3 regions of the Superficieibacter sp. genome follow, and region 3 is predicted to be linked to each of the others. Evidence: predicted binding sites of a transcription regulator. Region 3 holds the regulator's gene; each other region holds the start of a gene.
The links. The regulator PurR, encoded in region 3, represses purine synthesis genes. The targets are predictions, from matches to a motif close to CANGCAAACGTTTGCNTG.
Positions count from the first base shown of each region.

Region 1: gcvT (glycine cleavage system aminomethyltransferase GcvT) is a predicted target of PurR. The motif match lies at 6,075-6,092, and genes of this name have one in related genera.
Region 2: tusA (sulfurtransferase TusA) is a predicted target of PurR. The motif match lies at 2,687-2,704, and genes of this name have one in related genera.

Region 1 covers NZ_DAMAPU010000002.1:436,422-444,340, forward strand. Annotated here, with positions in the region: gene serA (phosphoglycerate dehydrogenase) at 1-40, shown strand, start outside; gene RT197_RS06425 (5-formyltetrahydrofolate cyclo-ligase) at 72-668, opposite strand; RNA gene ssrS (6S RNA) at 685-868, opposite strand; gene zapA (cell division protein ZapA) at 910-1,239, opposite strand; gene RT197_RS06440 (YecA family protein) at 1,409-1,987, shown strand; gene pepP (Xaa-Pro aminopeptidase) at 2,009-3,325, shown strand; gene ubiH (2-octaprenyl-6-methoxyphenyl hydroxylase) at 3,322-4,494, shown strand; gene ubiI (FAD-dependent 2-octaprenylphenol hydroxylase) at 4,560-5,762, shown strand; gene gcvT (glycine cleavage system aminomethyltransferase GcvT) at 6,150-7,244, shown strand; gene gcvH (glycine cleavage system protein GcvH) at 7,268-7,657, shown strand; gene gcvP (aminomethyl-transferring glycine dehydrogenase) at 7,793-7,919, shown strand, end outside.
Region 2 covers NZ_DAMAPU010000006.1:241,639-249,557, forward strand. Annotated here, with positions in the region: gene RT197_RS13990 (MFS transporter) at 91-1,299, shown strand; gene RT197_RS13995 (DcrB family lipoprotein) at 1,300-1,857, opposite strand; gene RT197_RS14000 (7-cyano-7-deazaguanine/7-aminomethyl-7-deazaguanine transporter) at 1,932-2,597, opposite strand; gene tusA (sulfurtransferase TusA) at 2,764-3,009, shown strand; gene zntA (Zn(II)/Cd(II)/Pb(II) translocating P-type ATPase ZntA) at 3,016-5,199, opposite strand; gene RT197_RS14015 (lysoplasmalogenase) at 5,277-5,903, opposite strand; gene RT197_RS14020 (DUF1145 family protein) at 6,006-6,278, opposite strand; gene rsmD (16S rRNA (guanine(966)-N(2))-methyltransferase) at 6,268-6,864, opposite strand; gene ftsY (signal recognition particle-docking protein FtsY) at 7,126-7,919, shown strand, end outside.
Region 3 covers NZ_DAMAPU010000001.1:759,665-767,583, forward strand. Annotated here, with positions in the region: gene gloA (lactoylglutathione lyase) at 1-140, shown strand, start outside; gene rnt (ribonuclease T) at 246-896, shown strand; gene RT197_RS03880 (Grx4 family monothiol glutaredoxin) at 939-1,286, opposite strand; gene RT197_RS03885 (C40 family peptidase) at 1,628-2,440, shown strand; gene sodB (superoxide dismutase [Fe]) at 2,560-3,141, shown strand; gene RT197_RS03895 (MFS transporter) at 3,185-4,351, opposite strand; gene RT197_RS03900 (YnhF family membrane protein) at 4,506-4,595, opposite strand; gene purR (HTH-type transcriptional repressor PurR) at 4,893-5,918, shown strand; gene punR (DNA-binding transcriptional activator PunR) at 5,920-6,849, opposite strand; gene punC (purine nucleoside transporter PunC) at 6,962-7,919, shown strand, end outside.

The DNA.
Region 1 (7,919 bases), on a different contig from region 3:
GGCGATCCCCGGAACTATCCGCGCTCGCCTGCTGTACTGATGTTAGCTGCCCTTCCCGCCAGGGGAGGGCTTCACCATTCCCACACCGTTGACGGCGTGATCACCGCAGGCAGCGGAATATCCCATTGCTCCACCGGCAGCGCCTCTACCCGCTGGCAATCATGCGCGTAGCCAACCGGCTGCAGGCGGTACTGCTGCCAGTGTTGCAGCGTCCGGTCATAAAATCCGCCGCCCATCCCCAGCCGCTGTCCCTGCGCGTCAAACGCCACTAACGGCGTCACCAGTACGTCGAGCTGGCTAAGCGGCAGCACGTCGCGAACGTCCAGTTTTGGCTCATGAATTTTCAGACGATTCACCACCAGTTCGCTTTGCTGATGGTAGTGTAAAAACAGCAGATTACCGGGGCTGAACGGATGCAGGACCGGCAGATAAACACGTTTACCCGCGCGCCAGAGTTGCTCAATCAGCGGGCGGGTATCAAGTTCGCCGTCAAACGAGAGAAACAGCGCCACGGTATGCGCCATCACCATCGGCGGATACGCCATCATGCGGGCAGCGGCCTGCTGAGCAAACTGCGTTTGTTGTTCCGGGGAAAGCGCATGACGAAGCTGCCTGATATGGCGGCGAATTTCTTGTCGTTGAAGGGACGTAACGCTGGGTTTGGTCATGGTAGTAAAAAAGAAGGGAATCTCCGAGATGCCGCCGCAGGCTGTAACCCTTGAACCCTTGGTTCAAGGTGAATGTGTCGTCACAGTTTTAAGGCTTCTCGGACGAACCGAGCGTGCTCACCAACCGTGGAGCGCCACATTCTTGTGGTATGAAATATCGGCTCAGGGGACTGGCCCGCTTGCGAACATCTCAGAGAAATTTTGTCTTCACGATAACTCTACCATAGTTGATCGCAAAGTGTTATTCAAACTTCGGCCCCGATCTTTCGGATATGCGACCCTGCTCAAGTAACGCCTGCTCGATGGTCTGCTGCAACATCCGAATACGCTGCTCCATGCTGGCGGCGTAGTCACGGGTTTTCGCCTTTTCCTGAGTTAACTCATAGCTGATGTTCAACGCGGCGATGAAAACCAGCTGCTCAGTATTTGTGACTCTAGTGCGTTCTTTCAGATCTTGCAACCGCTGATTCAGATCGTCCGCAGCCTGATTCAGGGCATCCCTTTGTTCAGGCGGGCAATTCACTCGCAGTGAACGGCCAAAAATATGGATATCGACGGGTTGTGCAGACATGCCACCTTCCTGCTGAATTGACTGCGCGGCCTTCACGCCCGAATCCGGGGCTGGCGAAGGGGCGACACTATAGCTACCCTGGTGTGCAGATACAAGCCCTTTTCTGGTATCACCAGGGTCCAAAGTGGTAGCATATCATGAATATTCCCCTCAACGATGACGAATGCGCATGTCTATACAGAACGAAATGCCTGGTTACAGCGATGTGAACCAGTTACTGAACCAACAGGGCGTGGGACTCACCCCCGCCGAAATGCATGGTTTGATTAGCGGCATCCTCTGCGGCGGCACCGTTGATTCCTCGTGGCAGCCGCTGCTCCACGATCTGACTAACGAGGGCCTGGCGTTCGGTCACGAACTGGCGCAGGCGCTGCGTAACATGCATTCCGCCACCAGCGACTCGCTGGAAGACGACGGCTTTCTGTTTCAGCTCTACATGCCGGAAGGCGATGACGTCAGCGTGTTCGATCGCGCCGACGCGCTGGCAGGCTGGGTGAACCATTTCCTGCTGGGCCTTGGCGTCACGCAGCCTAAACTCGACAAAGTCACCGGCGAAACCGGCGAAGCCATTGACGACCTGCGCAATATTGCCCAGCTTGGCTATGACGTTGAGGAAGATCAGGAAGAGCTGGAGATGTCGCTCGAAGAGATTATTGAGTACGTGCGCGTCGCCGCGCTGCTCTGCCACGATACCTTCACGCGCCAGCAGCCCACCGCACCGGAAGTGAAAAAACCGACCTTACATTAAGAAAATACTCATGGAGGCGTCATGACCCAGCAGGAGTTTCTTCGTCGTCGCCAGGCGCTTCTGGCTCAGATGCAGCCAGGCAGCGCGGCGTTGATCTTTGCCGCGCCCGAAGCCACGCGCAGCGCAGATACCGAATATCCGTATCGCCAGAGCAGCGACTTTTGGTACTTCACCGGCTTCAACGAGCCGGAAGCGGTACTGGTACTGATTAAAAGCGATGACACCCACAATCACAGCGTGCTGTTTAACCGCCTGCGCGATGTGACCGCAGAAATCTGGTTTGGTCGCCGTCTGGGGCAGGAAGCCGCGCCGGAAAAACTGGGCGTTGACCGCGCGCTGGCTTTTAGCGAAATCAACACCCAGCTTTATCAGCTTCTCAACGGCCTGGATACGGTCTGGCACGCCCAGGGTGAATACGCCTGGGCCGATGACATCGTTTTTACCGCCCTGGAAAAGCTGCGTAAAGGCTCGCGGCAGAATCTCTCTGCGCCCGGTAATATCGCCGACTGGCGTCCGCTGGTGCATGAAATGCGCCTGTTTAAATCGGCGGAAGAAATCGCTGTTCTGCGGCGGGCGGGCGAAATCACCGCGCTGGCGCATCGCCGGGCGATGGAAAAATGCCGCCCCGGCATGTTCGAGTATCAGCTTGAAGGGGAAATTCACCACGAATTTACCCGCCACGGCGCGCGCTATCCTTCCTATAACACCATTGTTGGCGGTGGTGACAACGGCTGCATCCTGCACTACATCGAAAACGAGAGCGAGCTGCGCGACGGCGATCTGGTGCTGATTGACGCGGGCTGCGAGTACCACGGCTACGCGGGAGATATCACCCGCACCTTCCCGGTTAACGGCAAATTTTCCCCGGCGCAGCGCGAAATCTACGATATCGTGCTGGCATCGCTGGATGCCGCCCTGCGGCTGTATCGTCCCGGCACGTCGATGCAGGAAGTCACCACGGAAGTGGTGCGCATCATGATTACCGGGCTGGTGAAACTGGGCATCCTGAAAGGGGACGTGGAGGCGTTAATCGCCGAAAACGCGCATCGTCCGTTCTTCATGCATGGTCTGAGTCACTGGCTGGGGCTGGACGTTCACGATGTCGGCGCCTATGGCGTGGATCGCTCCCGGAAGCTGGAGCCGGGCATGGTGCTGACCGTGGAGCCGGGGCTGTATATCGCGCCGGACGCCGACGTTCCCGCACAGTATCGCGGCATCGGTATTCGTATTGAAGATGACATCGTCATCACCGACGACGGCAATGAAAATCTCACTGCCAGCGTGGTGAAAAAAGCCGATGAGATTGAGGCGCTGATGGCGGCGGCGCGCCAGCAATGAGCGTGATTATTACAGGCGGCGGGATGACCGGCGCAACGCTGGCGCTGGCAATATCTCATCTGACGCAGGGCGCGCTGCCGGTTCATCTGGTTGAAGCCGTGGCACCTGCCACGGTCGCTCACCCCGGCTTCGACGCGCGGGCGATTGCACTGGCGGCGGGCACCTGTCAGCAACTGGCGCGCATTGGCGTCTGGCAGGCGATTGCCGACTGCGCCACCGCCATTAAAACGGTTCATATCAGCGATCGCGGGCACGCCGGAGCGGTGATGTTGGAGGCCAGAGATTACGCGATCCCGGCGCTCGGTCAGGTTGTCGAACTGCACGACGTCGGCCAGCGTTTATTTGCCCTGCTGCGCAAAGCGCCCGGCATCACGCTACACTGTCCGGCAAGCGTAGTCAGTTTCACCCGCAGTGAGAATGACGTCAGCGTCACGCTCGACAGCGGCGAAACGCTGCAAGGTCAGCTACTGGTCGCCGCCGACGGTTCCCGCTCCCCGCTGGGCGAACGCTGCGGCGTGCAGTGGCAGCAGGAGCCGTATCAGCAGCTGGCGGTCATAGCCAACGTCACCACCGCCGTAGCGCATCAGGGGCGCGCGTTTGAGCGCTTCACGCCGCACGGGCCGCTGGCGATGCTGCCGATGTCCGGTGGCCGCAATTCGCTGGTGTGGTGCCATCCGCTCGAGCGGCGTGAAGCGGTGCTGGGCTGGTCAGACGCGCGTTTTTGCGATGAACTCCAGCGCGCCTTTGGCTGGCGGCTGGGGCGCATTACCCACGCCGGGCAGCGTGCGGCGTATCCGCTGGCGCTTAACACCGCCTCGCGCGCTATCTCTCACCGGCTGGTGCTGGTCGGCAACGCGGCCCAGACTCTGCATCCGATTGCCGGACAGGGATTTAACCTTGGCCTGCGTGATGCCATCAGCCTTGCGGAAACGCTGGCGGATGTGGCGGCGGGCGATCCGGGCGATTATGCGGTTCTCAGCCGCTATCGCGAACGCCGGATAGCCGATAAAACCGCGACGATTGGCGTCACTGACGGGCTGGTGCATCTGTTCGCTAACCGCTGGTCGCCGCTGGTCGCCGGACGCAATGCGGGGCTGATGGCGATGGAATTCATAACGCCCGTTCGCGACGCGCTGGCCCGGCGCACGCTGGGCTGGGTGGAACGCTAGGCTAACTTTTTTTCAGTCCACGGGCTGCAACCATTATGGCCGGATCAGGCTTCAGGAGTGAAACAGTGCAAAATGTTGACGTAGCGATTGTCGGCGGTGGGATGGTCGGGCTGGCGATTGCCTGTGGTCTGCAGGGCAGCGGTCTGCGCGTGGCGGTACTGGAGCAAAAAACGGTACAGCCACCGGCGGCAGATGCCCCTTATGCGCTGCGCGTCTCGGCGATTAACGCCGCCAGCGAAAAGCTGCTCTCGCACCTTGGCGTCTGGTCCTCCATTACTGCGCATCGCGCCAGTTGCTATCACGGGATGGAAGTCTGGGAAAAAGACAGTTTTGGGCACATCCGTTTTGATGACCGCAGCATGGGGCACACTCATCTCGGTCACATCGTTGAAAACGACGTCATTCACGCCGCGCTGTGGCAAAAGGCGCAGCAGTGTCAGGACGTTACGCTGATCGCCCCGGCGGAAGTGCAGCAGGTGGCGTGGGGTGAAAACGAAGTATTTATCAGCCTGAAAGACGGCACGATGATGACCGCGCGGCTGGTGGTCGGCGCGGACGGCGCGAATTCCTGGCTGCGCGACAAAGCCGACATTCCGCTGACGTTCTGGGACTATAACCATCACGCGCTGGTGGCGACTATCCGCACCACCGAGCCGCATCAGGGCGTGGCGCGTCAGGTATTCCACGGAGAAGGCATTCTGGCTTTCCTGCCGCTAAGCGATCCGCATTTATGTTCAATTGTCTGGTCGCTTGCCCCGGATGACGCCGCGCGAATGCAGCAGGCGGACGAAGCGGAATTTAACCAGGCGCTGACGGTGGCCTTTGATAACCGGCTTGGCCTGTGCCAGGTAGAAAGCGAGCGTCAGGTTTATCCGCTGACCGGGCGCTACGCACGGCAGTTTGCCGCTCACCGGCTGGCGCTGGTCGGCGATGCGGCGCACACCATCCATCCGCTGGCCGGGCAGGGCGTGAATCTCGGCTTTATGGATGCGGCTGAACTGATTAACGAACTGCGCCGTCTCAGCCTGCAGGGCAAAGATATCGGGCAGCATATGTATCTGCGTCGCTTTGAGCGCAGCCGTAAGCACAGCGCTGCGCTGATGCTGGCGGGAATGCAGGGTTTTCGCGAACTCTTTGCCGGACACAACCCGGCGAAAAAACTATTGCGCGATATCGGCCTGAAAATGGCGGACACGCTCCCGGGGGTTAAGCCCCAGCTCATTCGCCAGGCGATGGGGCTGAACGATCTCCCTGACTGGTTACGTTAACTGCGTCACACTTCTGCTCCCGGCCTCTGCGCCGGGATCTTTTCCTCGTTTGAAAAATTCTAATTTCACTCCTTTTTTCGCATTAGATTTTTTAATCTTTTCCATTTTGGACTGCGGAAATTCCACCGCTTTTTCCCTCTTAAATATCACTATTCAGCAAAATGAAGAGGCCAAACTTTATTTTCTGTTTGTTGAATCCCATTTTGGCAGTCAAAAATTCTGTAGTCTCTTTAGTGCATTATCGTCATAAGCTAATGTGATGACCTTCTTTAGCTTATGGTTAACCTGCGGTTTCAATGATAAGTTCAGGCCAAAGATAACGTTTGCGTCGCTGCCGTTTTGCGGGCGTAAAACGGATGACAGCCCGGCATATTCAACGAGGAAAAGATGACTCAACAGACTCCGTTGTATGAACAGCACACCCAGTGTGGCGCGCGCATGGTGGATTTCCACGGCTGGATGATGCCGCTGCATTACGGCTCACAGATTGATGAGCACCACGCGGTGCGCACCGATGCGGGCATGTTTGATGTGTCGCACATGACCATCGTTGATTTGCGCGGCAGCCGCACCCGCGAGTTCCTGCGTTATTTGCTGGCGAACGACGTGGCGAAGCTCACCAAACCCGGCAAGGCGCTTTACTCCGGGATGCTCAACGCTTCCGGCGGCGTGATTGACGATCTGATCGTCTATTTCTTTACCGAAGATTTCTTCCGCCTCGTCGTTAACTCCGCAACCCGTGAAAAAGACCTCGCCTGGATCACCCAGCACGCTGAATCGTATGCCATTGACCTGACCGTGCGTGATGATCTGTCGCTGATAGCGGTGCAGGGACCGAATGCCCAGGCGAAAGCCGCCACCCTCTTTAATGAACAGCAGCGTCAGGCCGTTGCCGGAATGAAGCCTTTTTTTGGCGTTCAGGCTGGCGATTTGTTTATTGCGACCACCGGGTATACCGGCGAAGCCGGTTATGAGATCGCGCTGCCGAATGAACAGGCGGCGGCGTTCTGGCAAGCGCTGGTGGACGCAGGCGTAAAACCCTGCGGGCTGGGCGCGCGCGATACGCTGCGTCTGGAAGCGGGCATGAACCTGTACGGTCAGGAAATGGACGAAGGCATTTCCCCGCTGGCGGCCAACATGGGCTGGACGATTGCCTGGGAGCCTGCCGACCGTGATTTTATTGGCCGGGAAGCGCTGGAATCCCAGCGTGCGAAAGGCACCGAAACGCTGGTTGGTCTGGTGATGACCGAAAAAGGCGTGCTGCGTAACGAACTGCCGGTGCGTTTCACCGACGCGCAGGGCAATCCACGGGAAGGCGTGATCACCAGCGGCACGTTTTCGCCGACGCTTGGCTACAGCATCGCGCTGGCCCGCGTTCCGGCTGGCATTGGCGACACGGCTATCGTGCAGATCCGCAACCGTGAAATGCCGGTGAAAGTGACCAAACCCGTTTTTGTGCGTAATGGCAAAGCCGTTGCGTAATGTACTTTTCTGGAGAATGAGCGATGAGCAATATCCCTGCTGAACTGAAATACAGTAAAGAACACGAGTGGCTGCGCAAAGAAACTGACGGCTCTTATACCGTCGGCATCACCGAGCACGCGCAGGAACTGCTGGGCGACATGGTGTTTGTCGATCTGCCGGAGCCTGGTGTGACCGTTAGCGCGGGCGACGACTGTGCGGTAGCGGAATCGGTGAAGGCAGCGTCCGATATTTACGCGCCCATCAGCGGTGAAATCGTGGCGGTCAACGAGGCGCTGGGGGATTCCCCGGAACTGGTTAACAGCGAGCCTTACGCGGGCGGCTGGATCTTCAAAATTCGCGCCAGCGACGAAGCCGAAATCGACGCACTGCTGGACGCCACCGCTTACCAGGCACTGCTGGAAGACGAGTAATCGGTGCCGGTCCCTCTCTCTGCCGGAGAGGGACGCCTCAGTTCTCCTTCTCCTGCCGGGAGAAGGCTGGGGCGAGGAAAATCGCTTTTCCTTGCCCTGATTGACATTCACAGCACGTTTCAGGAACCCTCGCTCATGACACAGACGTTAAGTCAGCTTGAAAATAGCGGCGCATTTATTGAACGCCACATCGGGCCGGATGCTCAACAGCAGCAGGCAATGCTGCAAACCGTCGGCGCAGAATCGCTGAACGCCCTGACCG
Region 2 (7,919 bases), on a different contig from region 3:
CGCCGGAGGCAGAAATTCTGAAAGCAGCGGCAACATTTCGTGTCCTGACGTGTAATAATGAAACATTGTTGTAAAAATGCGGTGAATGTTATGCCTGAACCCGTCGCCGGGCCGGAGCTAAGCGGCTTCCGCCTGAACCTGCGGATCCTGTCGGTTGTTATTTTTAACTTCGCAAGCTATCTCACCATCGGGCTGCCGCTGGCGGTCCTTCCCGGCTACGTGCATGACGTCATGGGCTTCAGCGCTTTCTGGGCGGGGCTGGTCATCAGCCTGCAATACTTCGCCACGCTGCTAAGCCGTCCCCATGCCGGGCGCTACGCCGACCAGCTCGGCCCGAAAAAAATCGTCGTCTTTGGGCTGTGCGGCTGTTTTCTGAGCGGCGTCTGCTATCTGCTGGCGGCCTTTGCGGGCGGCTCCCCGATATTCAGCCTGATACTACTGTGCCTGGGGCGCGTGATCCTCGGGATTGGTCAGAGCTTTGCCGGAACTGGCTCGACGCTGTGGGGCGTGGGCGTGGTTGGCTCGCTGCATATCGGGCGGGTCATTTCCTGGAACGGCATCGTCACCTATGGCGCGATGGCGATGGGTGCGCCGCTGGGCGTACTGTGCTACCAGTGGGCAGGACTGGGCGGGCTGGCGATAATCATTATGGCGGTCGCGCTGGTGGCGCTGCTGTGTGCCCTGCCGAGAGCGGCGGTGAAAGCCGGGCGCGGGAAAGCGATGTCGTTTCGCGCGGTGCTGGGCCGGGTCTGGCTGTATGGCATGGCGCTGGCGCTGGCGTCCTCCGGTTTTGGCGTGATCGCCACCTTCATCACCCTGTTTTATGACGCCAAAGGCTGGGACGGCGCGGCCTTTGCGCTGACCCTCTTTAGCTGCGCGTTCGTCGGCACGCGCCTGCTGTTTCCCAACGGTATTAACCGCCTCGGCGGGCTGAACGTGGCGATGATTTGCTTTGTGGTGGAGATAATCGGCCTGCTGCTGGTGGGCATCGCCGATACGCCGCTGATGGCGAAAATCGGCACGTTGCTGACCGGCGCGGGCTTCTCGCTGGTCTTCCCGGCGCTGGGCGTGGTGGCGGTGAAAGCGGTGCCGCAGCAGAATCAGGGATCGGCGCTGGCAACCTATACGGTGTTTATGGATTTATCGCTGGGGATCACGGGGCCGCTGGCCGGACTGTTGATGACCTGGGCGGGCGTACCGGTCATTTATCTGGCGTCGGCGGGGCTGGTGGCGGTAGCGCTATTGCTGGGCTGGCGATTAAAAAAACGGCCTCCGGTGTTGCCAGCGGAGGCCGGATAATTACTTAATAACTACGGTATTGATAATATTTTCCGCAGCGGTCTGCGCTTTCTGCTGGTTATCAGCAGGCAGCGTGACTTGCAGGGTCAGCAGTTTGTTATCCACTTTGCTGAGCACCACGGAAGACCAGGCGGTCTGACCTTTGGCGGAAATGATACTGTCGAGCTGGTGCATATCGTGGCCTTTGACGGTCAGCGATTTATTAGAGACCACCTGCAACTGCGGATCGCGGTTGCGCTGCTGTTCCTGAAGACGGTTCGCCAGCACGTCGAGGCTTTCGGTGGTGTCGTCACCCAAGATAACAATCACCGCTTTTTGCCCGGTCGCATCAGAATACACGTGCATGTTGTTCGCCTGGGTTCCCAGCTTGCCGCTCTGGTCGGTCATATCCGCCGGGAGCGAGAAGGTGACCTTGCCATCCAGCAGGCTGATGGGCTGCCCGGTAGCGTTACTTTCCGCAGACGCTGCCTGAGCGGACGTGGTCGTGTCGCTGTTATCACAGGCCGCAAGCCCCATCACCAGCAGGCCAATACCGACATATTTAACCAGATTGCGCATTGACTTCTTCCTTTTCGATAAACGGCCATGAATGGCTCATGAGCTTATCTTAACACAACCGCAACGCTGAACCTTTAACCCGCCTGCAATGCGGAGAAATCAGATTTATCCGCCAGCCTTTTCAACAGGATATTCAGCACCACGCCGTACATCGGCAGGAAGAAGAGCAGGCTGATGATCACCTTAAAGCTGTAATCCACCAGTGCGATTTCCACCCAATGGGTCGCCATAAAGGGATCGGAACTACGCCAGAAGGCGATAAAGAAGAAGGCCAGCGTATCGCTGACGTTACCGAACAGCGTTGAGGCCGCCGGTGCCATCCACCAGCGATGATTTTGCCGCAGGCGGTTGAAGACGTGAACGTCAAGGATCTGTCCCAGCGCGTAGGCCATAAAGCTCGCCGCCGCGATGCGCGCCACAAACAGATTGAAATGCGCCAGCGCGCCAAAGCCCTGCCACGATCCCATATAGAACAGGGAAGAAATGACGTAGGAGACCAGTAGCGCCGGGATCATCACCGCGAAAATAATTCTGCGCGCCAGCGGAGCGCCAAAAATACGGACGGTGAGGTCGGTGGCGAGGAAAATAAACGGAAAGCTAAACGCGCCCCAGGTGGTATGAAAACCAAAAATGGAGATCGGTAACTGCACCAGATAGTTGCTGGAGGTGATCACCAGCAGATGAAACAGCGATAGCCAGAACAGCGCTTTCATGCGCTGAGCAGAAGTAAAACTCGTCATGTTGTGACCTTTTTAGTGGTTGGGGTGAGGGAACCCAATGAAACCGCCGCATGATACTGCTTTGGTGATGCTTTGCAATGGTTGTTTTTCACGCAATCGTTAACCTGACTTGCGTCACAAAAAAGGCGGCGTAAACTAACGCCGTTTTTGATCACACGAGATAACCATGACCGATTCGTTCTCAACCGCCGACCACGTTCTTGATGCGCTGGGCCTTCGCTGCCCGGAACCGGTGATGATGGTGCGTAAAACCGTGCGCACCATGCAGGTCGGCGAAACGCTGGCTATCGTCGCCGACGATCCGGCCACCACCCGCGATATCCCCGGCTTCTGCCGTTTTATGGAGCACGAGCTGGTGGCGCAGCAAACGGATACGCTGCCGTACCAGTATTTGCTGCGTAAAAATCACTGATCCCGCTTAATTACCTTTGCGCAGCAGGCGTAGCGCGTTCGCCGTCACCAGCACCGTCGCGCCGGTATCCGCCAGCACTGCCAGCCACAGGCCGGTAATGCCAAACAGCGTGGTAAGCAGAAATATCCCTTTCAGCCCCAGCGCGATGGCAATATTCTGGCGGATGTTAGCGTGGGTAGCGCGGGCGAGGCGGATCATTTCCGCCAGACCGGTCAGCCGGTTGTGGGTCAGTGCGGCGTCGGCGGTTTCCAGCGCCACGTCAGTTCCGCTACCCATTGCAATGCCGATCGTTGCGGCTTTCATCGCAGGCGCATCGTTGATGCCGTCGCCGACCATTGCCAGCGGTGCGTGCTGATTCATTTCACTCACCGCCCGGACTTTGTCGGCGGGCAGCAGTTCCGCTTTGAACTCCAGCCCCAGCTCACCGGCAATCGCCGCCGCCGCGCGCGGATTATCGCCGGTCAGAATGATGCCCTGCACGCCAAGTTGATGCAGCGCGTCTACCGCTTCCCGCGCGTCTTTGCGCAGGGTGTCACGCAGGGCGATCAGGCCCAGCGCAACGCCGTTCTCTGCCAGCATCACCACCGTTTTCCCAGCCTGCTCAAGGGCATGGACCTGCTCTTTCACCGTTTCTTCAGTCGATTTCCCGGCCGCGCACAGACGCAGGGTTTTGCCCGCCACTTCGGCTTCAATGCCGGTTCCGGTCAGGGTACGCTGACCGCTGGCTTGCGGCAGGGTAAGATGACGCGCCTGCGCTTCACGCACGATGGCCTGCGCCAGCGGATGCGTCGAACCCAGCTCGACGGCGGCGGCGAAGGTCAACAGTTCCTCTTCGCTCACGCCGCGCGGGTAAATGCCCGTCACCTGCGGTTTGCCGACGGTCAGCGTGCCGGTCTTATCAAACGCAATGTGGCGGATGCGCCCCAGCTGCTCCAGCGCCGCGCCACCTTTAATCAGCGCGCCGCGCCGGGCGGCAGCGGCCAGCCCGGAAGTAATTGCGGCAGGCGTGGAAATCACCAGCGCGCACGGGCAGCCAATCAGCAGCAGGGTCAGCCCTTTATAGATCCACGGCAGCCACGGGGCGGCAAACAGCAGCGGCGGCAGGACCGCCACCAGCAGCGCCACGGCCATAATCGCTGGCGTATAAATACGGCTGAAGCGGTCGATAAAACGCTCAATCGGCGCGCGGCGCTCTTCCGCCTCTTCGATCAGGCGCAGGATGCGATCAATCGCGCTATCGCCGGGCTGCGAAACGACGGTGAGCTGGACCAGGCGGTCAACGCTGGTCGCGCCCGCCGCGACGCTCTCTCCCGCGCTGCGCTCGACCGGCACGGATTCCCCGGTCAACGCGCTTTCATCAAAGCTGGCAAACGGCGTAAGGAGTTGACCATCGGCGGGCAGGCGTCCTCCGGCAGCCACTTCAATCACATCGCCGGGGCGCAGATCGCGCTGGGCGACCGTTTCCCGCTGGCCGTCACGCAGGCGCACGGCGGTTTCCGGCTGAAGCGCGATGAGCGCGCTGACGCCCTGGCGGGCGCGACTGGCGGCCCAGCCTTCAAGACGTTCGCCGATCAGGAACAGCAGCAGCACCATCGCCGCTTCTGCCGTCGCGCCAATAAACAGCGCGCCGAGGGCCGCCACGCTCATCAGGGTTTCGATGGCGAACCAGCTCCCGCTGTTAATCAGCCGCAGCGCCTGGCGCAGAATGGGGTACAGCCCCACCAGGGTGGTGAGGATAAAGGCGAACTGGCCTGCCGGATGGTTAAACTGCTCCAGTCCCCAGCTTGCCGCCATCATCAGGATCAGCACTATCAGGGGCAAATTCTCGCGCAGGCGCGAGGTGGCAGGCGGCGGGGCGCTTTCACTGCGCAGCGAATAGCCCGCGTTTTTCACCGCCTGCTCGACTTGCTGGCTGACATCGGTCGCGGCATTGACGGCGAGCTTTTCGGTGGTAAACAGCACCTGCACCTGGCTGACGCCCGGAACCTGACGCACGGCGTTTTCCACCTTGCGGGCGCAGGCAGCGCAGTCCATGCCTTCCACCGTCCAGCGATAGCGCGCGTCCGTTAATGTTTCTGCGGGCGCAACCGACCCATCAGCACAGCAATCGGTGCATTCAGGCTTTGCTGGCGTGAAGGTAAATTTAGCGAACTGCGGGACCTTTTTGCCGTCGGTATCTGGAGTCGACATTGTACTCTCCGGGTAATGATAATTTTCTCATTACCCGCAGCATACACTCTGGAGTCGACTCCAGAGTCAAGCAAAAATCAGAGATAAAGCGAGCGGACGATCAGGAAGTGCCCGGCAAAGTAACAGGCGGCAGCAATGGCGCTGTCGGCGCGAAAACGGCGGCGATAATGACTGCCCAGCCAGACCACGTTGCTGATGAGCAACAGCGCTGCACCAACAAAGGCGGAAAGCGCGTTATCGGTCGGGCGGAAGAACCACAGTTCACCGGCCAGCCAGACCATCACCAGCGTCATCGCAATAAAAGTGCACACCGGCAGGCGTAGCTCCTCCAGCCGCGTCCAGACGGTAGCGATCAGCAGTGCGCCAATCACCAGCAGCACCAACGGCAGCGGCCAGAAGAAGGAAAGCGTCATCTGGCTGGCAAAGTAAATAGTGTAAAGCAGATGCGACAGGAAGAACGCACCGATGGCATACAGCAAGCGCTGGCGCGACAGCAGGGTTAATGCATCGCCAACCAGCGTGGCGCACAGTCCTGCCAGCACCAGATAACTGATGGCGTTGAACATCGGTGCCTGCCAGGCAAGCAGCAGTAAAAGCAGCAGGGTGACGGGTTTAAATACCCAGCGTTGCCAGACGGGTCCGCGATAAGACGCATCAACATACAGCCAGGCGGAGAAACAGACAGCGATAAAAGACCACAGCATCTTAATTCCTTGAATTCGCTATTATTGCGCGGGCATTACGCCCGCAGCCCTGTTAATCAGTGTAGTGTCTCGCGCCGGGAGATGACAACGCCCGCAGGCCGCTCATTTTTTTTGCTGCTTCAGTTTTTTCTGCCAGGCAAGCAGTTCAAAAACGCCAAACAGGAAGATGCGCGTCTTCTGTGCGCGGGTCAGTTGCGGGCCATCTTTCGGCTGCGTGGCGTTCAGTAACGCCATTTGCAGACCGTGCATCAGCACCATAAAAATCAGCGCCACGTTGACGAAAATATTCAGCGGACGCGGGAAAGGCTGTACGATGTTGAGCAATAAAAATGCCCATACGCACAGCATCAGCAAGCGCCCAAGATTAATTAACATCCTGTTCTCCTTGTTCTTCGCGACGGTACAGGCGGTACGCCACCTGGCCTGCCACTTTTTCGCGGTGGAGCTGCCAGCGTGCCGGAACCGGCGGCAAACCGTTCTCAACTTCGCTTTCCACATAAATCAGCGCTTCATCTGCCAGCCAGCCGTTGCGCTCCAGCAGGGTCAGCGTCTCTTCCAGTAATCCTTTGCGAAAAGGCGGATCGACAAAGACGATATCGTGCGCGGTGCCGGGCTGGTTAAGGAAAGCGAGCGTGTTGGTGATTTCCACCCGGCCATGAGTGGCCTTCAGGGTAGCAAGATTTTTCTGTAGCTGCTGGGCCACGCCGCGCTCCATTTCCAGCAGCGTGGCGCTTGCGGCGTAACGTGACAGCGCTTCCAGCCCCAGCGCGCCGCTTCCGGCGAAACAGTCGAGGCAGCGGGCATCAACCATCGACGGAGCCAGCCAGTTAAATAACGTTTCCCGAACCCGGTCGGTGGTGGGACGCAGGCCTGGACTGTCTGGAACCGGTAATTTCCGGCCCCGCCACTGTCCGCCAATGATGCGGATTTGCCCGCTGCCTGCGTGGTTAGGTTTCTTCATCTTGTTGCTCTGCTCACTCATTTAGCCTGCTATTCTGTACACAAAATCACTCAGGCGGCGAGCGGGCGGAGCCAGCGCAGAGGCAGCCTGAGGTGTGAAGTGTATAACGATGCGGCGTCTGCGGTGAAACCTTATTCCGCAGGCGGTGATGCGAGTTAAGTTAAGTGATAGACTAGGCAACGAATTTCATCCTGATTTTCAGCGCCCGTCATCCGATAACGGGGCTGAGCAATGAATTAACAGCGGGGAGTGTGGTCGCAAATGGCGAAAGAGAAAAAACGTGGCTTTTTTTCCTGGCTGGGCTTTGGTCAAAAAGAAGAGGCGCAAGACGCTGAAAACGAGCAGAAGCTTGAAGAACAGCAGCCGGTAGCGGAAGAAGGCGCGCCTGAACAACCACCGCACAGCGAGGCGGAATCAGAGGCGTTTGCCGCTGAGGTTGTTGAGGTCACGGAGCAGGTGGCGGAAAGCGCGCAGCCTGAAGCGGTTGCAGAGCCGGAAATCATCACTGAGCCAGAAGTGGCTGCCGAGCCTGAAGTGGTTACCGAACCTGAAGTTATCGCCGAGCCTGAACCCGCCGTCATCATTGAGCGTGAAGAGCTGCCACTGGCCGAAGAACTCACTCCAGCAGACGCTGAGCCGGAAGAGTGGATACGCGAAGAAGAGCCGGTAGTAGCGGAAGACGCACCGATTAGCGACGAAGAACTGGACGCGCTGGCCGCCGAAGCGGCGGAAGAGGCCGTGCTGGTTGTCCCGGTTGACGATGCCGCGCCCGTTCAGGAGCAGGAAAAACCGACCAAAGAGGGCTTCTTTGCGCGCCTTAAGCGCAGCCTGGTCAAGACCAAAGAAAATCTCGGTTCCGGATTTATCAGTCTGTTCCGTGGCAAGAAAATCGATGATGATCTGTTTGAGGAGCTGGAAGAACAGCTTCTTATTGCCGATGTCGGCGTGGAAACGACCCGTAAAATCATCGCTAATCTGACCGAAGGCGCAAGCCGCAAGCAGTTACGAGATGCCGAAGCGTTATACGGTCTGCTGAAAGAAGAAATGAGCGAAAT
Region 3 (7,919 bases):
GCCAGAACGGGGGCAACGTGACGCGTGAAGCCGGTCCGGTTAAAGGCGGCACCACGGTGATTGCCTTCGTTGAAGATCCTGATGGCTACAAAATTGAGCTGATTGAAGCCAAAGATGCCGGTAAAGGTCTCGGCGCATAATCCCAGGTGGGCCTGTTCTGGCCCGCCCTTTTCTCCTTTCTGCTACTGCAACGCCAGGCAAAATTTGCCATAATGCGCGCTACTTTTTTCGCATAAGAGATACTGATGTCCGATAACGCTCACCTGACTGGTCTGTGCGACCGTTTTCGTGGTTTTTACCCTGTCGTCATTGATGTTGAGACCGCAGGTTTTAATGCCAGAACCGATGCGCTGCTTGAAGTCGCCGCCATTACCCTGAAAATGGACGAACAAGGCTGGCTGATGCCGGACACTACCCTGCATTTCCACGTAGAGCCTTTCGAAGGGGCAAATCTGCAGCCGGAAGCGCTGGCGTTTAACGGTATCGACCCCAGTAATCCGCTGCGTGGCGCGGTCAGCGAATATGACGCTCTGCACGCCATTTTCAAAGCGGTGCGCAAGGGAATTAAAGATCAGGGCTGTAACCGGGCGATTATGGTGGCGCACAATGCCACTTTCGATCACAGCTTTATGATGGCGGCAGCCGAACGCGCGTCGCTGAAGCGCAATCCCTTTCATCCGTTTGTGACCTTTGACACCGCGTCGCTAAGCGGACTGGCGTTGGGGCAAACCGTTTTGTCGAAAGCCTGTGCGGCGGCGGGACTGAATTTTGACAGTAGTCAGGCGCACTCCGCACTCTATGATACCGAGCAAACGGCGCTGTTGTTTTGCGAGATCGTCAACCGCTGGAAACGGCTGGGCGGCTGGCCGCTACCGACGGCCCCGGAACCGGTATGATCAAAAAAGCGACCCGGTTGGGTCGCTTTTTACCGTGGCGGCTTACTGCGCCTGAGAGCCTTCGGCCGGGTACTTCGCCGCAGTCTCTTTGATCAGCGACTGAAGTTCACCGCGCTGATACATTTCGATGATGATATCGCAGCCGCCAACCAGTTCGCCATCCACCCACAGCTGCGGGAAAGTCGGCCAGTTTGCATACTGCGGCAGCTCGGCGCGAATGTCCGGGTTTTGCAGAATATCAACGTAGGCAAAACGCTCGCCGCAGGCAGAAAGTGCCTGAACAGCCTGCGCGGAAAAACCGCAGCTCGGTAATTTCGGGGAGCCTTTCATGTATAGCAGGATTGGATTTTCAGCGATTTGACGCTGAATTTTTTCGATTGTTGTACTCATTGTCATGCTTCCTCAAACTTCTTTTACGGCAGTAGTCTTCCATTGTAGCGTTTCATGCCCGCGACAGAAAATAACATTTTATTCACGCGCTATTATTTTATCGACTTAGCCACCAGGACACCCTGGTAATACGCTTTTCCTGTTCATAAAAGAAATTTATCGCGCACTCTGTGAGCGTTTAGCCGCCAAAATGACGATTTTTTTTGCGCCCGTTAACGAATCGCTATTTTAGATGCAAAAAGACTATTAACTTTCAGGCTTTTTATGCATTAGAATCGTCAGGATTTTTGTCATCACCCGCAGGCATCTTACTTTGCCTGCCCGAATCAGGGGAATGCTCAGTGGCGCGGATAAATAAAGTTTCGATCACGCTCTGTGCTTTACTGTTTACATCGCTCACTTTTTCGCCACTCGCCTTATCATCGGAACAGTCGAGAGCGTCTGCCGTGCAGAAAACGCATCTGGCAAAGACGTCCGGGGCAAAAAACACGAAAACGGCCTCCGCTAAAAAATCCAGCAAATCAACCAGTAAGCCAGCGACAAAAACCAGTAAAAGCAGCAGCAAAAGTAAAACTAAAAGTAAAACCACCCTCACCGCCAGTAAAACCAGCCGCTCTAAAACCCGATTAACCAAAACCGCCGCAGTCAACGTGACGGGAAAATGTACGGTGCGCAAAGGCTATAAAAAGAAATGCCTGAATGCGTCAGCCAAACCGCTGGCATTAAGCGAAGTTCACAAGGTCCGAATGCAAAAAGCGCAGAAAACGGCCATGTCGAAATTAATGAATCAGATTGGCAAACCTTATCACTGGGGCGGTTCTTCTCCACGCACCGGTTTTGATTGCAGCGGTCTGGTTTACTACGCCTATAAAGATTTGGTAAAGATTCCCATCCCGCGCACGGCCAATGAAATGTATCACCTGCGTGATGCGGCTCCGGTCGAGCGCACCAGCCTGGAAAGCGGCGATTTAGTTTTCTTCCGCACCCAGGGACGCGGCACCGCCGATCACGTCGGCGTGTACGTGGGTAACGGCAAATTCATTCAGTCACCGCGTAGCGGTCAGGATATTCAAATCTCCTCGCTGACCGAAGACTACTGGGTTCGTCATTACGTCGGCGCGCGCCGGGTGATGACAGCGAAAAATATCCGCTAATCAAAACCCTGCTGCCAACGCAGCAGGGTTTCCCTCTTCTGCCTCCTGCTTTATTTTGTTAATATACCCATACTTAATATGTGGATATTAAGTTAACAAAATAAAAAGGGAGTCATGCAATGTCGTTTGAATTACCTGCATTACCGTATGCAAAAGAGGCGCTGGAACCGCATATTTCTGCCGAGACGCTGGAATATCATTACGGCAAACATCATCAGGCCTATGTGACCAACCTCAATAACCTCATCAAAGGCACTGAGTGGGAAAACAAAACGCTGGAGCAGATTGTTTGCGGCGCGGAAGGCGGCGTGTTCAATAACGCGGCCCAGGTGTGGAATCATACGTTCTACTGGCACTGCCTGGCACCAAACGCGGGTGGCGAGCCTGGCGCAGAACTGGCAAGCGCGCTTAACGCAGCGTTTGGCAGCGTGAGCGAATTCAAAAAGCAGTTTACCGAGGCGGCAGTTAAAAATTTTGGCGCGGGCTGGACGTGGCTGGTGAAAAAAGCGGACGGCAGCCTGGCTATCGTTTCCACCTCCAATGCCGGTTCGCCGTTGACCAGCACAGACACGCCGTTACTGACCGTGGACGTCTGGGAACATGCCTACTACATTGATTACCGCAATGCCCGCCCGGTTTATCTGGAGCATTTCTGGGCGCTGGTGAACTGGGATTTCGTCGCGCAGAATCTGGCGGCGTAACCGGCAGGCGCAGAAGGTTTTCGCCTTCTGCGCCTGAGCGTAATCAGCGACTGGCGCAGGCTTCACGCTCTGACTGACGGCCGGAGAAGAACACCACCAGCAGGGCCAGACCGGCAATAATCGCCCCCATCACCGGGACAAAGCCGTAACCCAACCCACCAGAAATGACTGCCCCACCGGCCACTGCACCCAGCGCATTACCGAGGTTGAACGCGCCAATATTAACCGATGACGACAGCCCCGGCGCTTCGCTGGCAACCCGCATAACCCGCATTTGTAAGGGCGGAACCACGGCAAAGGTTGCCGCGCCCCATACCAGCATACTGACGGCCGCGCCGAATTCGTTACGCGCCAGCAACGGGATCGCCAGCATAATCGCGATTAGCAACAGCAAAAATCCTTTCAGCGTTGCGCTCACCGAGCGGTCGGCAAATTTGCCCCCCAGATAATTGCCGATGGAAAACCCCGTTCCCACCAGCACCAGCATGACGGTAATAAACGCGGGCGTGGCGTCGGCGATGCTGTGCAGTACCGGCGCAATGTAAGTATAAAGCGTAAACATCGCGCCCGCGCCGAGCACCGTGGTCAACAGCGCGCTTAATACCTGCGGGCGCACCAGCACTGACAGTTCCTGACGCACATTTGGCCGCTCGCCTGCCCCACCTTTCGGCAGCGAGAACCACAGGCTGAGCATCGCGATCACCCCTAATCCGGCCGTCGCCAGAAATGACATCCGCCAGCCGATGGTTTCACCCAGCCACGTCGCCGCCGGAACGCCACCAATATTGGCAATCGTTAGCCCCATAAACATGGTCGCTACCGCGCTGGCCTGTTTATGCTTCGGCACCACGCTCGCCGCCACCACCGATCCAAGGCCAAAAAACGCCCCGTGGTTAAGGCTGGTGACTATACGCGACAGCATCAGGGTCGTGTAATCAGGCGCGATGGCAGAAAGCACGTTGCCGAGGGTAAAGATGGCCATCAGGAAGATCAGCGCATTACGCCGCGCTCGGTGTGACAATAATAACGTCATCACCGGCGCGCCCACCATCACGCCAACGGCATAGGCGCTGATCAACATTCCGGCGGTAGGTATAGAGACGCCCACGCCCTCGGCGATGGTCGGCAGCAATCCCATCGGAGAAAACTCGGTGGTGCCAATACCAAACGCCCCAATTGCGAGCGCCAGCAAGGGGTAATTCACTTTCATTCACAGACTCCGTTTCAGCCGTCGAAATAACGGCACGACGAAAAGATGTCAAAAGCATGACATTAATCACAAAAAAACAGAAGTTACATAAATGGCAAAAGAGTATTGCGGAAAAGAGAACAATCAGCGAGGGAGGTGGCCCTCCCCCGGAAAATCAATGCAGCGCAGCAACCAGACCGCTGGCAACAATCAGACCCAGAACAATAATCGTCGTTACCAGAGAAAACTTAAGATCGGTACTCATCAATTTTTACTCCTTGTTATTACCCTGTGAAAAGTGAGCTTGTTCATTTTTACACACCTGACGGTGAAAATCTTGCCTGATTTAGATTGATCGCCATTTTTTCGCTTTCCCTTTTGCTCAGAATCGGCCAAAATTCCACGCTTAATTATAAGCGTACCAGCCATTGACCCCCACCTGACGTTCTGTGTCGTTTTCCCGGCCTGTTGCAATCATCACATTTTGCGCCAGGGGTGTGTGCAGGCAAACGTTTACCTTTATTTGCAGGCGTTCAGTAATCGGGTCTGGAGTAAGATTTTAATGGCAACAATTAAAGATGTCGCGAAGCGCGCAAACGTTTCCACTACAACCGTATCACATGTTATTAACAAAACGCGTTTTGTAGCGGAAGACACTCGTGAGGCGGTATGGGCGGCGATAAAAGAACTTCACTATTCCCCGAGTGCGGTTGCCCGCAGTCTGAAGGTCAACCACACTAAATCAATTGGCCTGCTGGCGACCAGCAGCGAAGCCGCCTATTTTGCGGAAATTATTGAGGCGGTCGAGAAAAGCTGTTTCCAGAAAGGCTATACCCTGATCCTCGGTAACGCCTGGAACGATATTGAAAAACAGCAGGCCTATCTGTCGATGATGGCGCAAAAGCGCGTCGATGGCCTGCTGGTCATGTGTTCTGAATATCCGGCTCCCCTGCTGACCATGCTCGAAGAGTACCGGCATATTCCAATGGTGGTAATGGACTGGGGCGAGGCGAAAGCTGACTTCACCGACTCGGTCATTGATAACGCATTTGAAGGCGGCTACATGGCCGGGCGCTACCTGATCGAACGCGGGCACCGGGACATCGGTATTATCCCCGGCGCCCTGGAGCGCAATACCGGCGCAGGTCGCCTGAGCGGTTTCCTGAAGGCGATGGAAGAAGCGCAGATCACTATTCCGCAGCCGTGGATTGTGCAGGGTGATTTTGAACCGGAATCCGGCTACCACGCGATGCAGCAGATCCTTAATCAGGCCCATCGCCCGACGGCGGTCTTTTGCGGCGGTGATATTATGGCCATGGGCGCACTGTGCGCCGCTGATGAAATGGGTCTGCGGGTGCCGCAGGATATTTCAGTCATTGGCTATGATAACGTGCGCAACGCGGAGTTTTTTACTCCGGCGCTGACCACCATCCATCAGCCGAAGGATTCCCTCGGCGAAGCGGCGTTTAATATGCTGCTGGATCGTATCGTTAATAAACGCGTCGAGTCGAAGTCCATTGAAGTGCATCCGCGCCTGGTCGAACGTCGCTCGGTGGCCGACGGCCCGTTTGTGGACTATCGGCGTTAAGTTATTCATCGGGAGCCGCAGCGTCCGGCTCCCGCAGCCATTCCCGGTTCAGCGTTTCACTGTCCCCCAGATACTCCAGCAGCCACGCCAGCGCAGGTGAGATATCGCTTTGCTGCCAGGTCAGGCAGCAGGCGGCATCAGGAAAAGGATTTTCAAGTTCCAGCGCCCGCCACTTTCCGTTGTCAATCCACGGACGGGCAAAATGCGCGGGCACCATCGCCACGCACAGTCCGGCGGAAATACAGGTTGCCGACGATCCCCAGTCCGGCACCACGACCCGTTTCTGATTATCCAGTAGCCAGGTAATGCGCTTGGGCAGCGAACGCGAGGTGTCTTCACGTACCAGCGACGGCCAGTTGCGCAACTCATCATCGCTCAGCGGCCCCGGCAGACTCGCCAGCGGATGATCGTGGGCGACCACGCAGCGCCAGCTTAGCATTCCCATATCGCGAAACGCGTAGCGCCCGCCGACCGGGATCGCCTGGGTTGCGCCAATGGCCAGCTCCACCCGCCCGTCGGCGAGGGCATCCCAGACACCGTTAAACACTTCCTGGAAGACAATAAGCTCCACGTCGGGAAAGTGACGGTAAAAATCGACAATCATCTGCCGGGTTCGCTCCGGGCGGACAATATTATCCACCGCAATCGGCAACTGACTGCGCCAGCCGTGAGCGATTTGCTGGCACTGCTGACGGGTGATCTGCATTTTTTTGATAACAGTCCGCCCTTCTTTCAAAAACCAGCTCCCGGCAGGCGTTAATTCCACATCCCGGTGCCGCCGCTCAAAGAGACTAACGCCCAGCCATTCCTCCATTTGCCGCACGGTATAGCTGACCGCAGAAGGCACACGATGCAATTCCTGGGCAGCAGCGCTGAAACTGCCGTTGCGTGCGACCGCATCTATCACTTCGAGGGAATATTCCGACCACATTTTCTGCCTGCAAATTTTTTGATGTCACCGCGCAAATATTAGCGTTTCACAAGCCGGAATGCACTGCCTACACTCTGGCGCACTATCATCTGTCATCAATAAGAGAATAACGATGCAACCTGGAAAAGGTTTTCTGGTCTGGCTTGCCGGGCTGAGCGTGCTGGGTTTTCTGGCCACCGACATGTATTTACCGGCGTTTGCGGCGATCCAGCGCGACCTGAATACTCCAGCCGCTGCGGTCAGCGCCAGCTTAAGTCTGTTTCTGGCAGGCTTCGCACTGACCCAGTTAATTTGGGGACCATTGTCGGATCGTTACGGCCGGCGTCCGGTTCTGCTAAGCGGGCTGGCTATTTTTGCGCTCGGTTGCCTGGGGATGCTCTGGGTTCAGGATGCCACCACCCTGCTGATCCTGCGGTTTGTCCAGGCGGCAGGTGTCTGCGCGGCGGCGGTCACCTGGCAGGCGATGGTCACCGATTATTATCCGGCCCAACGAATTAATCGTATCTTCGCCACCATCATGCCGCTGGTCGGGCTTTCTCCGGCGCTGGCACCGCTGCTGGGAAGCTGGCTGCTGGTACATTTTGACTGGCGGGCGATTTTCGCCACTCTTTTCGTTATTACGATCCTGCTGATGCTGCCCGCCCTGCGTCTGAAACCCGCCCCGAAAAAAGCGCCTGAAGATCGCAGTCCCCTGACGTTTGCGACCCTGTTGCGTTCGCGCCCGTATTGCGGCAACGTGCTGATTTATGCCGCCTGCTCTGCCAGCTTCTTTGCCTGGCTCACGGGTTCACCGTTTATTCTTAGCGCGATGGGCTATGGGCCTGGCGTGATTGGCCTGAGCTATGTACCGCAAACTATCGCTTTTCTGGCCGGTGGCTACGGCTGTCGCGCTGCGCTGCAAAAATGGCAGGGTGCGCGTCTGCTGCCCTGGCTGCTGAGCGTTTATGCATTAAGCGTGGTGGCGACCTGGGGCATCGGCCTGAGCGACGGAGCTTCTCTGACTGCATTGTTAATCCCGTTTTGCATCATGGCGCTGGTCAACGGAGCGATTTACCCGATTGTGGTCGCCC